2 regions of the Planococcus shenhongbingii genome follow, and region 1 is predicted to be linked to the other one. Evidence: riboswitches for the same ligand, from Rfam matches in the RefSeq annotation. Region 1 holds a riboswitch; the other holds the start of a gene.

Region 1 (6,184 bases):
GTACAGCGCATTGTCACCGGCACACAGACCATGACCGTTTACAAACCGATTCAGAACTTGACCACACAAGTGGCGGAGCTCGCAATCCAGCTGGCCAAAGGCGAAGAAGTCATGACATCGGTCAGCGTCAATAACGGAAAAACCGAAGTGCCGTCGATTTTGCTGGCGCCTACGGCAGTGGATGCTGGTAACTTGGTCGATACAGTCATCGCAGATGGCTTTCATTCGAAAGATGAGGTTTATCAAGAAGCAGGAAAGTGATTAGCATAAAGAGCCTTTCATCAGTTAAGCCCTTTGATGGAAGGCTTTTTATGCTATTATTAGGGGTGGATATAGGGGATAGGTTGAATTAAAGAAGGATACTTTTAGAAGCCGCTACGCCGTTTTGGGCAGGACTTCCGTGATGAGCCATCGGCCTTAAAACATGTGCTCCTGCATCGCTACGCTAGCTTCGTCGCAAAACCACTGGCCTCACAACCCTCGGCCAATGGCTTCGCAGCTAAAATAGTTGGTTCAACTTATATGGATGGAAATTTTGAAAGTATGCAATAGGAGGATTTTAAATGGATAATAATGACTTACTGATTAGATTAAGGTACGCCCTTGATATAAAAAATACTGATATGGTGGAAATCTTCAAACTTGGCGGTGTTGAGCTGTCGAAAGAAGAAGTGCTGAAAGTGCTGACGAAAACGCCGGAAGAAGAGGATGTTAAAGAAAGTGAAAATCATATTCCTTTGGATAATGCCATGCTGGAGTCTTTCTTAAACGGCTTGATTGTCCACAAAAGAGGCAGACAGGATCCAAAACCGGGACAGCCTGAACAGCCGCCGTTGACGAATGAACCTTCCAATAATTTATTATTGAAAAAAGTGAAAATCGCTTTGCAGCTGACAAGTGATGACATGCTCGACATCTTGAAACTTGCTGGCGTCACTGTGTCCAAAAGCGAAATGGGCGGAATCCTGAGAAAGCAGGGACATAAAAATTACAGCGTCTGCGGCGACCGCTATGCACGGAATTTCCTGAAAGGCTTGGCTTTGAAATATAGAAAATAACTGGATTATAAATCTCATCTAACTGACAAGCAGCGATTTGGTGAGAAGAAAAGAGTTGCTGAATGTGTTTATTCAGCAACTCTTTTTTATTTTGTAAGGCTAGCAGAACCATCAAATGATTTCCTCAATGCCGTTTCAGAATTTCTCTAATTCTTTACACCGCGATAAAGGCGGCATGGAAGGTTTTCCCGGAATATTTTATAGACTCCTTCTTGATTGCTCATTATAATTAGAAAAGTGGAAATTTTTATTGTTTTCGTATAAACACGCCGAGTTAGTTGGGGTAAGGTTAAAAAAAGCTTAAACGTTAATAAGTTTATCTAATAAGGAAAAATGTTAACTAAAGGAGATCAATGATATGAAATGGCTGCCCACACGTAAAAACAAAATCGAAGCTTTTTGGCAATGGTTTGAGGAGAATGAGGAAACTTATTTTGAATTGGCTGAAGAAAATCGGGAAGAGCTTTTTAACGAACTGCAGCAAAAACTTCAGAAAGTGAATAAGCATCTCGCTTTTGAGTTCAGCGCAGAGCTGGAAAGCGGAAAACGCGAGTTCATTATTAGTGCGGATGGCATAGTGGAAGCTTTTGAAGCAGTGTTTGATTTGCAGGAAACGATGCCGGAACTTGATCGTTTCGAAATCATTGCATTCCGGCAGCCTTCAGTAGAAGAGTTCAGTGTGCATTATGGAAACAGGGAATTGACTTGGGAAGATGTTTATTACACAGCTCTCCAGGATATAGAGCAGGAAGAAGTCAATATGATGCTATATATCAAAGGGCTGACTGAGGAAAATGAAGAGGAAATTATTCCGCTCGTCTTCATCCTTTTAGACTCGGTGATTGGAGAATACAATATGGGGGTGCATCTGGGAAGAGTCGAGTTCCATCCGTTTGAAGTGCATCCGAATGCCCGGCCGCTTCATACGTTAAAAGAGTTCTTTCCAGTGGAGAGCATTTGAAATCCAGTAACTGATTAGGACATCAGAGCACCAGGAAGGACTGAATTGTAGAAATCAAATGCTTTGAATGAAATAACTCGCGTAAAGCTTTTTTACTGACAGGAAAAACATGCCCGATGGCGTATATAGTAGTAACGAAAAAATGGAGGTGCTGTAAGATGAGGAAGAAAGTCGCGATTTCACTTTCCGTCGTTGCTGTGGCCGCGTTATATAAAGGGGCGCTGTGGAATTTCAGCAGCCAGAGCAAGAAACAAATTGAGCAGCAGCTGGCAAAAGTGCCGGATGCAGAGCCGCAAAAAGTTACAGAAGAGATGCTGGAGCAGCTTCCGGCACCTGTGCAAAAATGGCTGGAAAATGCAGGGATTGTAGGAAAGGACCAAATCCGCACTATATTTCTAAGGCAAACTGGCTGGATGAGGTTGAAGCCGGAACAGCAGGAGTGGACAAAAGCTGAAGCTGAACAGACCATTACAACCGATCCGCCGTCATTCACTTGGACAGTGAAGATGAACATGCTGCCTTTTATCCAAATCGTCGGCCGCGACAGTTTCGAAGCTGGAAAAGCTGAATTGCTCATTAAAGCGGCGGGGCTATTTCCAGTCGCCCGAGAAGCGGATAATGATAAAACCGATCAGTCGGCATTGCAGCGGTACTTAATGGAAGTGTCCTGGTATCCGACTGCCGCCATCAGCCCGTATATCAAGTGGGAAGAAATTGATGGAAACACGGCCAAGGCGACAATGGATTATCAGGGAGTATCAGGTTCAGCGACCTATCATTTTAAGGAAGACGGCGAGCTGGAAAAAATTATCGCTCTTCGGTATAAGGACAGTAGCCCAGAAGCGCCTCTTGTACCTTGTGTTGCTGAAATCAAAGAACATCACAGCGCGGGCGGGATTAAAGTTCCTTCTAAAGTCGAAATCACGTGGCAATTGGAAGAAGGAGATTTTACCTGGTATAAATTCGAAGTTCACGCAGCCGAGTTTGATCCAATACAAGCTGTAAAAAATACCCCGCTATAAGTGGGCTACAGAATCGAGCTTTCAGAAGCTGATTAATCCGTCTGAAGGGAAAGCGAAGAACGGTGCCGCCTGGGCTTCCGTAAAAGCATCAGAAAAAGTGCCCGTCTAGCTTTGCCTAATCCATGGACGGGGTTCTAAGAAATATATTAGATAAAAATATATTTAGATGTCCCTTCTTTTCCTAAGCGGCAAAGTTCATTCCATAATAGAAATATAAAAATCGGAAAATTATGATAAGCTAAAGAAGATCGGTAAAAAATATACTTAAAGCAGCAGGTGGAATAGTTTAATAGTGCGGGTTCTTGAAGAAAGGAATCGGGGACATTATTAAAAATTTAGTCCTTGCTTTAAAATTAGCATGGAGGTTGTTATGAAGTATTTAATTAAAGAAGAGAATCGGGTCCAGATGTATCAGGTTTTTAAGTATCTTAAATACGAAATACCGCTGCAGGAAATAATGCTCATTAAGAAGCATAATAAAGAATCGGTTATCTATGCTTTGTATAACGAAGAAGGAAATGTCTATTTACTGACAGATATTTCGGTTAGGAATGAGTGTGTCTATGGTAATGGCGGCTTTGCTAAACCCTATTGCAAAATTGAAGAGATTGATGATTACTCTTTGAAGACATTAGATTCAGATGCTTACAACTGGTATATGACTCATGCGAAATAATCACAGCTAAAAACCATCAGTTCAACTTATATATAAAGAATCTGACGACTTAACACAGAAAGTTCTTTCTTTTTCAACAAATAAACTTGACCTGAAGCCTGGATGCAGGTACGATTTAAAAATATAAATTGAAAATTCAATCAGAAGGAATCCAACTGCCTGTTAAAGTGGAATAACAACTGAATAGTGAATTCTTATCGAGAGAAGTCGAGGGACTGGCCCTATGACGCTTCAGCAACCAGCCATTTATGGTCAGGTGCTAATTCCAGCAGGCATGCAAATGTCTGGCAGATGAAAAGGAACGAGTTTATTAATCGTAAAGCCTTCTTTTTCAAAGATGGCTTTTTTTGTATATTTAGGAGGCGAAAGCATGGGTTTATTAGATGAGCTAAAGACGAGAATATTGACGGCAGACGGAGCAATGGGAACGTTATTATATTCATACGGCATTGAATACTGCAACGAGGAATTGAATTTGCAGCGGCCGGAAATCATCGAAAAGATCCATCAGGAATACATTCAGGCCGGCGCAGATATCATTCAGACCAATACGTATGGCGGCAATGCTTTGAAACTTGCGCGTTACGGGCTTGAGCATCAAGTGAAAGAAATCAACGAAGCGGCAATCCGCATCGCAAAACGGGCGGCCGCTCCGGGCGGGCAATTTGTCTTTGGAACAATCGGCGGCATCCGGGGCATCCGGAAAAGCGATGCGACTTTGCAGGAAATCATCACGATGGTGGACCAGCAAGCAGGCTATTTGCTGGCAGGAGACCCGGATGCCTTGCTGCTTGAGACATATTATGATTTTGAAGAACTGGCTGAAACCGTCATCCATCTACGGAAAGTGACCGATGTGCCGTTGATTGCCCAAGTGTCCATGCACGAGCCGGGTATCTTGCAAAACGGTCTGGCTTTGAATGACGCCTTGCACCAACTGGAAGAATTAGGCGCTGATATTGTCGGCGTTAATTGCCGGTTGGGGCCACACCATACGATTCAAGCGCTGGAAGAAGTGTCGTTGCCGAAAAAAGCTTTCCTTTCAGCTTATCCGAACGCCAGTTTATTGGATCTTGAAAATGGCCGGGTGGTTTATGAATCGGAAGCAGATTATTTCGGGCGCGCAGGTTTATTATTAAGAGAAGAAGGGGCGCGCTTGATCGGCGGCTGTTGCGGCACGACGCCAAAACACATCGAAGCGCTGAAAAAACGCATCGGCAATTTAAAGCCGGTTACTGAAAAAGAAGTGGTGAAGAAAAAGCCAATCGTCATTCGGGAAGCGGAAGCACTTGAAGAAGCGCCGCTTCATGAAAAAGCAAAAACGGAGCGTACCATTATTGTGGAATTGGATACGCCGAAGCATTTAGATATTACAAAGTTCATCGAAGGGTCAAAAGCGCTGAATGCAGCAGGAGTGGACGCAGTTACTATGGCCGACAATTCGCTTGCCTCTCCCAGGGTCAGCAATTTGGCGATGGGCGCCATTTTGAAACACCAGGAACAAATCCGTCCGCTAGCGCATATAACATGCCGTGACCGGAACTTGATCGGCTTGCAGTCGCATTTGATGGGGCTGGATGCCCTCGGAATCCATGATATCCTAGCAGTAACGGGAGATCCGACAAAAGTGGGGGATTTTCCTGGAGCGACCAGTGTTTATGATGTATCGAGCCTGGAATTGATCCAGTTGATCAAAAAGCTGAATGAAGGCATTTCATTTTCCGGGAAACCGCTGCGCAAAAAAGCGAACTTCTCCGTCGCCGCTGCGTTCAACCCGAATGTCCGCGTTTTAGACCGGGCAGTGGCGCGTTTGGAGAAGAAAATTGAAAGCGGCGCGGATTATTTCATTTCGCAGCCGGTTTATACGAAAGAGAAAATCATTGAAATTTATGAAGCGACCAAGCATCTGGATACGCCGATTTTCCTCGGAGTAATGCCTTTGACCAGCATCCGCAGTGCCGAATTCCTGCATAATGAAGTGCCGGGCATCAAATTGTCGGAAGATGCGCTCGAGCGGATGCGCGCTTGCGGCGATGATAAAGACCGTGCCAGCGCAGAAGGCATCCAAATCGCAAAAGAACTGATTGATACAGCAGCGGAATTATTCAATGGCATTTACTTGATTACGCCATTTTTCCGCTATGATATGTCTTTGGAATTGATCGATTATATCCGCCAACTTGATATACAGAAAGAGAGCGATCGCAGCCATGTCCAAACAGCTAATTGAACAACTTGAAAAAAGAATTTTAATTATTGACGGAGCTATGGGGACGATGATTCAGAATGCTGATTTGTCAGCAGAAGATTTCGGCGGAGAGCAGCTTGACGGCTGCAACGAGTATTTGAATATCGTTCGTCCGAATGTGATTGAAAGCGTCCACCATGCTTATTTGGAGGCGGGCGCTGATATTATCTGTACGAACACCTTTGGCGGCACATCGATCGTGCTGGATGAATACGATCT
Region 2 (6,184 bases), 1.7 Mb from region 1:
TCCCAGAGATTTTGCAATCTCGGCAACACGGGCGATTTCCGGGAGAGAGCATTCTCCCTGGTAGATTTCAAAAGCCACTTCAACTTTTTCGAGTTCTGGAAAATAAGGTTTCAGCGCTTTCCAGGATTTGGTGCCAGTCAAAATCAGCACTTTTCTGATATTTCTGTCAAGCAGTTTATCTTCAAGGCCATTTAGCACTCCGACATTACAGACATATTCAGCCGGAGCTCCTTTTACAACGATATCTTCCACAATAATCTCCCTTTCTTAGCGGTTTGCCATCCATTCCGGCTTGCCGAATCCTTCAAAATCAGAATCGATCAATGCTTCAAATTCCGGTGATTCTACAATTTCCACCAGATCTTTTGAAAGCTGTTTGTCTTTGTTTTCGGTTTTAACTGCTACCAAGTTGCGGTATTGGTCCGGCATGTTTTCAAGAACCAATGCCTCTAGCAAGTCCATATCAGCCGCTAAGGCGAAGTTCCCTGGAACAGCTGCCAAGTCTGAGCTTTCAACTGCACGCGGCAATCCACCGGCTTCGATCGGCTGGAACACCAGATTTTTCGTATTTGTTTCGAGGTCTTTTTCTGAAACTGTCAATTCTTCTCCATCGGGGTTCAATGTGATCAAGCCGTGGTCCTGCAGCACTAAGAATGTCCGAGCTGCATTGACCGGATCGTTCGGAATGGCGATGGTTGAACCATCTTTAATTTCTTCGATCGAATCATATTTATTGGAATAAATACCCATCGGAGCAGTCGGCACTGTAATCAATCCGGTCAAATCCATGCCGTTTTCTTTCGAGAAGTTTTCCAGGTAAACCGAATGCTGGAATAAGTTAGCGTCCAGATCACCGTTGTCCAAAGCGTTATTCGGCTGGATGTAATCGCTGAACTCAACGATTTCTACTGTATAGCCTTTTTCTTCAAGAGCCGGTTTGAATGCTTGGGTTAGCATATCGCTGTATGGGCCGGCTGTGCCGCCAAGTTTGATGGACTTGCTGTCGGCGCTGGATTCTTCGCCGCCGCAAGCAGCGAGCAATGTCAGTAGTACGAGCAGGATAGCTGGCAATAAGAATTTTTTCATGTGAGGTTCTCTCCCTTATTTATCGTTTGTCTACTGCTTTAGAAGTCCAGTCTCCCAGTTGCTGAAGGATTTGGACAAGAACAATCAAGATGACGACGGTGACGATCATGATGGTGTTGTCGTAGCGGTAATAGCCGAAGCGGATCGCCAAGTCGCCGATGCCGCCGCCTCCGACCACTCCTGCCATCGCAGAGTAAGCGACGAGTGAGATGATGGTGATGGTAATCCCTTGGATGATGCCGGCTTTTGCTTCCGGCAGCAGCACATCTTTAATAATCATCCACGGCGTGGCGCCGACAGCAACCGCTGCTTCGATGACGCCTTTATCGATTTCACGCAGTGACGTCTCGACGATGCGGGCGAAAAACGGAATCGCGGCAACCGACAGCGATACGCTCGCTGCTGCTGGGCCGATTGTGGAATCGACCAACAATTTTGTAAGTGGAATCAAAGCGACAAGCAAGATGATGAACGGAATCGACCGGATCATATTGACGGCAAAGCCTAACACGGACTTGATGAAACGGTTTTGCAAAAACAAGCCTTTATCAGTGACAAACAATACGATGCCGAGCGGCAAGCCGATGACGATCGCAATAGCGAGAGACACGCCGATCATATATAAAGTTTCGCCGAACGCTTTTGAGATGTCCGGCCATAATTCCATCATATGCTGAAAATCAAATCCCATTTGCAATCACCTCCACATTTGCTCCCCGGCCTTCCATATAAGTGATGGCCCGGTGAATATTATCGGGCCTGCCCTGTATTTCCATCAGGAACAAGCCAAGAGGCTTTTCCTGTATATATTCGATTGAGCCATGGAGGAAATTCCCTTTGACGTCAAAGTTCTGAACCGTATCGGTGATGACGCCTTCTCCGGCGACCGCTCCCTTGAACTGCACTTTGATGACACGTCCTGTACAAGCTGCAAGGATTGGCTGTGGCACATCGAACGATACGACCGATGAGATAAATTCCTTGGTCAGTTCCGCTTTCGGAGCTGAGAACAAATCGTAGACTTCTCCTTCTTCGATGACACGGCCGTCTTGCATCACTGCCATGCGGTCGCAGATTTCTTTCACGACATTCATTTCATGGGTGATTAACACGATGGTGATGTTCAGCTCCCGGTTGATTTTTTTCAGCAGCCGCAAAATCGATAAGGTTGTATTTGGGTCGAGGGCGGATGTGGCTTCATCGCATAACAGAACGGACGGGTTATTTGCTAATGCCCGGGCAATGCCGACACGCTGCTTTTGGCCGCCGCTCAGCTGTGCCGGATAGACGTCTTTCTTATCGGTCAAGCCGACCATGTTGAGCAGTTCGTCGACGCGTTTCGCTATTTGGCCTTTTGGCAAATTGGCCGCTTTCAATGCAAAAGCGATATTTTCAGCCACGGTCTTTTGGCTGATCAAGTAGAAATGCTGAAAGATCATACCGATTTTTAGCCTGGCTTGCCGCAGCTTTTCACCTTTCAGTTTGGCCAAATCCAAGCCATCCACTTTAATTTCGCCGCTTGTCGGGCGCTCCAGCAAGTTCATGCAGCGAAGCAAGGAGCTTTTCCCAGCCCCTGAGTAGCCGACAATCCCAAACACCTCGCCTTCGTTGATTGTCAGCGTGACGTTATCGACTCCAGTAACCGTCCCTTTTTTCGTTTGATAGCCTTTTGAAAGATTCGTGATGCTGATCATGGTGTCCCTCCTTTTTTGCCAATAAAAAATGCCTCTTTCATAAAGAAAGAGGCACCGAATGGATTAGGCTTATCTCTCAGAATGAAATCATTCTGCAGGAATTAGCACCTTCTCAGATCGCTCTGTAGGTTGCTGGACGTCATAGGGCCTGTCCCTCGGTCTCTCTTGATAATGTTCCATATGCAATTGTGTTTAACATGTTTCTAATAGTATTAAAGATTGTGACTACTGTCAAACCTTTTTTAGTAAAAATCAACTATCGGCTTCAATCTGGCTGCTAGAGGGACAGTTCCTCATCCACTCGGTCGATAACCACGAATGGCGACGAACCGTCAAAATAATACCCGGATTTTTCATCTTCCGCCACTTTTATCGACGCTGGAATTTCCATTTCAGCCATGATTCGCTTCACTTCTGCAACCACTGATGAAAATGTTTTTTCCGGAACGCCTGTGATGACATGCGTAAACAGGAAGTAGTCTTTCAGCGACCACGGAGTTGCCGCTTCACCGCGGCGGGTTTTCACCAATAGATAGCGCAGTACATTGGCTTGGACAGGTGACAGCTGTTCCGAAATGCCATTGTAGGTCAAGAGAGCGCCAAATTTATTGAATTTCAGGGAAATGACATCTTTCATCTGCTGCTCGCCGCTTTCTTCTTCCGAGCAAAGCACAGCACCGAAAGGCGTCACAATCCGGTAAGCGTGGCACTTCAGCATGCCGTCGTTGTAGCAAAGCTGCGTTGGCAACGATGTATAGCCGGTGGAAATTATGTCGCATGAAGGCACTTCACCTTGGATAGCGGTATGCAGAGCACTGTTCGTCAAATACAGGACGGCGCGGCTGATTTGTTCAGCGTTCAGCAAAAAGTGCTCGTCGGTATAAAAAGTCTGGCTGTTCAATGCCTGCTGGAAGTACATCACCGCTTCGCTATGGATACCTGAACGGTAAGCCAAAAAGCCGAGGCGGTAAGCCGCAATCGGATTTTGGGAATCGTAAGAAAGAACTTTTTTCAGAACCTTTTCCGTATCCTCATAGATGGTTAGATGATCCGTGTACGTGTGCATGCCATAGCGCAATAAGTAGGATACTAACTTTTTCTTGATGTAGCTATAATAAGCGCGATAATCTTCATCGTCTTGCACCAGTTCTTCTAATTGACTGTGCATGGCATCGTACACTTCTATCTTGGAATAACTTAAACCGCCGAGCTTGGTTTCGCCAAGGCCCAGCAGTTCTTGCTCTAATTCTTCTAGTTCTTCTAAACTGTTTCCCTGAAAGCGCATGGTGTTCCTCCCGAATAAATACTGAACAACTTAAAATTTGATGTATTTCATTTATTTTTGATATATATTTGTTTTGACGAAAAATAAAATAAGATATATTTTACATTTATATTAAACTTGCATCGTTTTTCATGATACCAATGCTTGAAAAGATACACAATAGGGCAAAAGATAATTTTATTGTAAAAGAATTATTAAGATGATCATTTATAGAGGTATATGAACCTATAAAAAGCATATCGTTTTAAAGCCTTATACCCTCCGCTCTTTAATCACAGCAGTTTTTCCAGTCCGCTGTCCACTGCCCAGACGTGCCGACATTATTTCTGCTGAAAAGCCTTTTTTAATGTAATTTATTAGGCTCTGGAGAGAAAGTTAGTTCCAGTAAACGGATTTACTTTCCTTTCGGGCGAAAATACTTTCCTTTCGATCTCGTTTACTATCTTTCCCTGCTGGAATACTTTCTGTTCCCCTTCTTTTTCTTCAAACCATTTCCGTTTCGCCGCATAAGCAAAAAAATATGCGCTTCATCCCATTTCATTGAAACTTTCCGCTCGCCCGAAACGTAGTACAAGTTGAAGCATTTTCAAAGAATTGAACTTATATTTAACTGATTTCGTCCATTTGGAATGTAGGGAGATAATTGGAGCTGCTTCAACTATTAAAAGAGGTGAGACAATTGAGAAGTGGAAACCCGAGTTTAAATGATGAGTCGTTCAAAAAATTCGATGGGGCTGTAGCAGGCAAGCAAATGACCATCCAAGGCACTGTGAATAAGACATTAATTCTAATGCTTTTATTGCTGGCTACGTCCGTCTATTCCTGGAATCAGTTCCTCAGCAATCCAAACAGCGCAATGCCGTTAATCCTGGTGGGAGCCATCGGCGGACTGATTGTAGCTTTAATCACGATTTTTGTACCGAAAGTGTCGCCTTTCACAGCGCCGCTCTATGCGTTGTTGGAAGGGTTGTTTCTTGGTGCGGTATCTGCGCAGTACGAAGTCCAATACGGAGGCATCGTTTTCCAGGCAGTACTTCTGACGATTGGTGTGCTGCTGAGTTTGCTGCTTGCTTATAAGTCGGGCTTTATCAAAGTCACGCAGAATTTCAGGATGGGTGTCGTCGCAGCTACCGGCGCTATCTTCATCGTTTACCTGATTTCGTTTATCGGCAGTTTTTTCGGGTTTCAAATTCCTTACCTGCATGAATCATCGCCTATAGGCATTGCAATTTCTGTTGTCATTGTAATTATCGCCGCTCTCAATCTGGTGCTGGATTTTGACTTTATTGAAAATGCATCCGAAAGACGTGTCCCAAAATATTTTGAATGGTACGGCGCTTTCGGTTTGCTGGTGACATTGGTTTGGCTGTATCTTGAAATTCTTCGGTTATTGTCTAAGCTGCGCAATCGCTGATCAGGAAAACGTCTTTCGGGGCGTTTTTTTGTTGCCTTGAACTTACACTGCAGAAAACCGGTTTTATCATATCAGTGACTGTTTCCGTAGTCTGCTTACTTTCCAGATAAAATACAAAAACCGCAATCTGGAACATTGCGGTTTTTCAAGGCGATATTAAATTCCAGCTCGCATAGCGGCTATTTTCGGATGTTCATGTTCTTCCATCAATCAATTCATTCACATCGTTTAGGTGAGGAATTGCAGGAATCGCACCTTTTTTAGTGGTTCCCAAAGCCGCAGTTGCGTTAGCAAATAAAATCATTTTTTCAACGTCATGTGCTTGGACTAAATCCCAAGAGACCTCTTTCTTGATAAATTGATACAAAAAAGCTCCCAAAAACAGGTCTCCTGCTCCCGTGGTGTCAATAGCATTTACTTGGAATCCATTTATATGCCCTGTATCTTTGCCAAATCGATAAAAACAGCCTTTCGAACCTAAAGTGATTAAGACAACTTTCAGACCGAATTTCTCAAACAAAAATTGTGACCCTTCTTCAAGATTACGAATGTCCGTAATAAATTCCAATTCTTCTTCAGATATTTTTAAAATATCCGCATACTGCAGGCCTTCAATGATCGTTTCTTTTGCATGGCTTAAACTTCCCCAAAGCGCCTGGCGCAGATTAGGATCATAAGAAATTAAAACATCTTTTTCTTGTGCCG

What was found. Region 1 has a riboswitch for S-adenosylmethionine ahead of QWY16_RS03055 (bifunctional homocysteine S-methyltransferase/methylenetetrahydrofolate reductase). Riboswitches for the same ligand answer to the same signal wherever they lie in the genome.
Region 2: another riboswitch for S-adenosylmethionine. It lies ahead of QWY16_RS11325 (methionine ABC transporter ATP-binding protein); the one in region 1 lies ahead of QWY16_RS03055 (bifunctional homocysteine S-methyltransferase/methylenetetrahydrofolate reductase).

The regions. Positions count from the first base shown of each region.
Region 1 is NZ_CP129235.1:577,623-583,806, forward strand. Features, by position in the region: gene xylF (D-xylose ABC transporter substrate-binding protein) at 1-261, shown strand, start outside; gene QWY16_RS03035 (YehS family protein) at 564-1,058, shown strand; gene QWY16_RS03040 (hypothetical protein) at 1,417-2,019, shown strand; gene QWY16_RS03045 (DUF6920 family protein) at 2,178-3,041, shown strand; gene QWY16_RS03050 (hypothetical protein) at 3,412-3,717, shown strand; SAM riboswitch class I at 3,909-4,015, shown strand; gene QWY16_RS03055 (bifunctional homocysteine S-methyltransferase/methylenetetrahydrofolate reductase) at 4,088-5,947, shown strand; gene metH (methionine synthase) at 5,928-6,184, shown strand, end outside.
Region 2 is NZ_CP129235.1:2,299,053-2,305,236, forward strand. Features, by position in the region: gene QWY16_RS11310 (iron-containing alcohol dehydrogenase family protein) at 1-252, opposite strand, end outside; gene QWY16_RS11315 (MetQ/NlpA family ABC transporter substrate-binding protein) at 268-1,086, opposite strand; gene QWY16_RS11320 (methionine ABC transporter permease) at 1,106-1,777, opposite strand; gene QWY16_RS11325 (methionine ABC transporter ATP-binding protein) at 1,767-2,780, opposite strand; SAM riboswitch class I at 2,847-2,955, opposite strand; gene QWY16_RS11330 (tetratricopeptide repeat protein) at 3,058-4,065, opposite strand; gene QWY16_RS11335 (Bax inhibitor-1/YccA family protein) at 4,745-5,479, shown strand; gene QWY16_RS11340 (PfkB family carbohydrate kinase) at 5,673-6,184, opposite strand, start outside.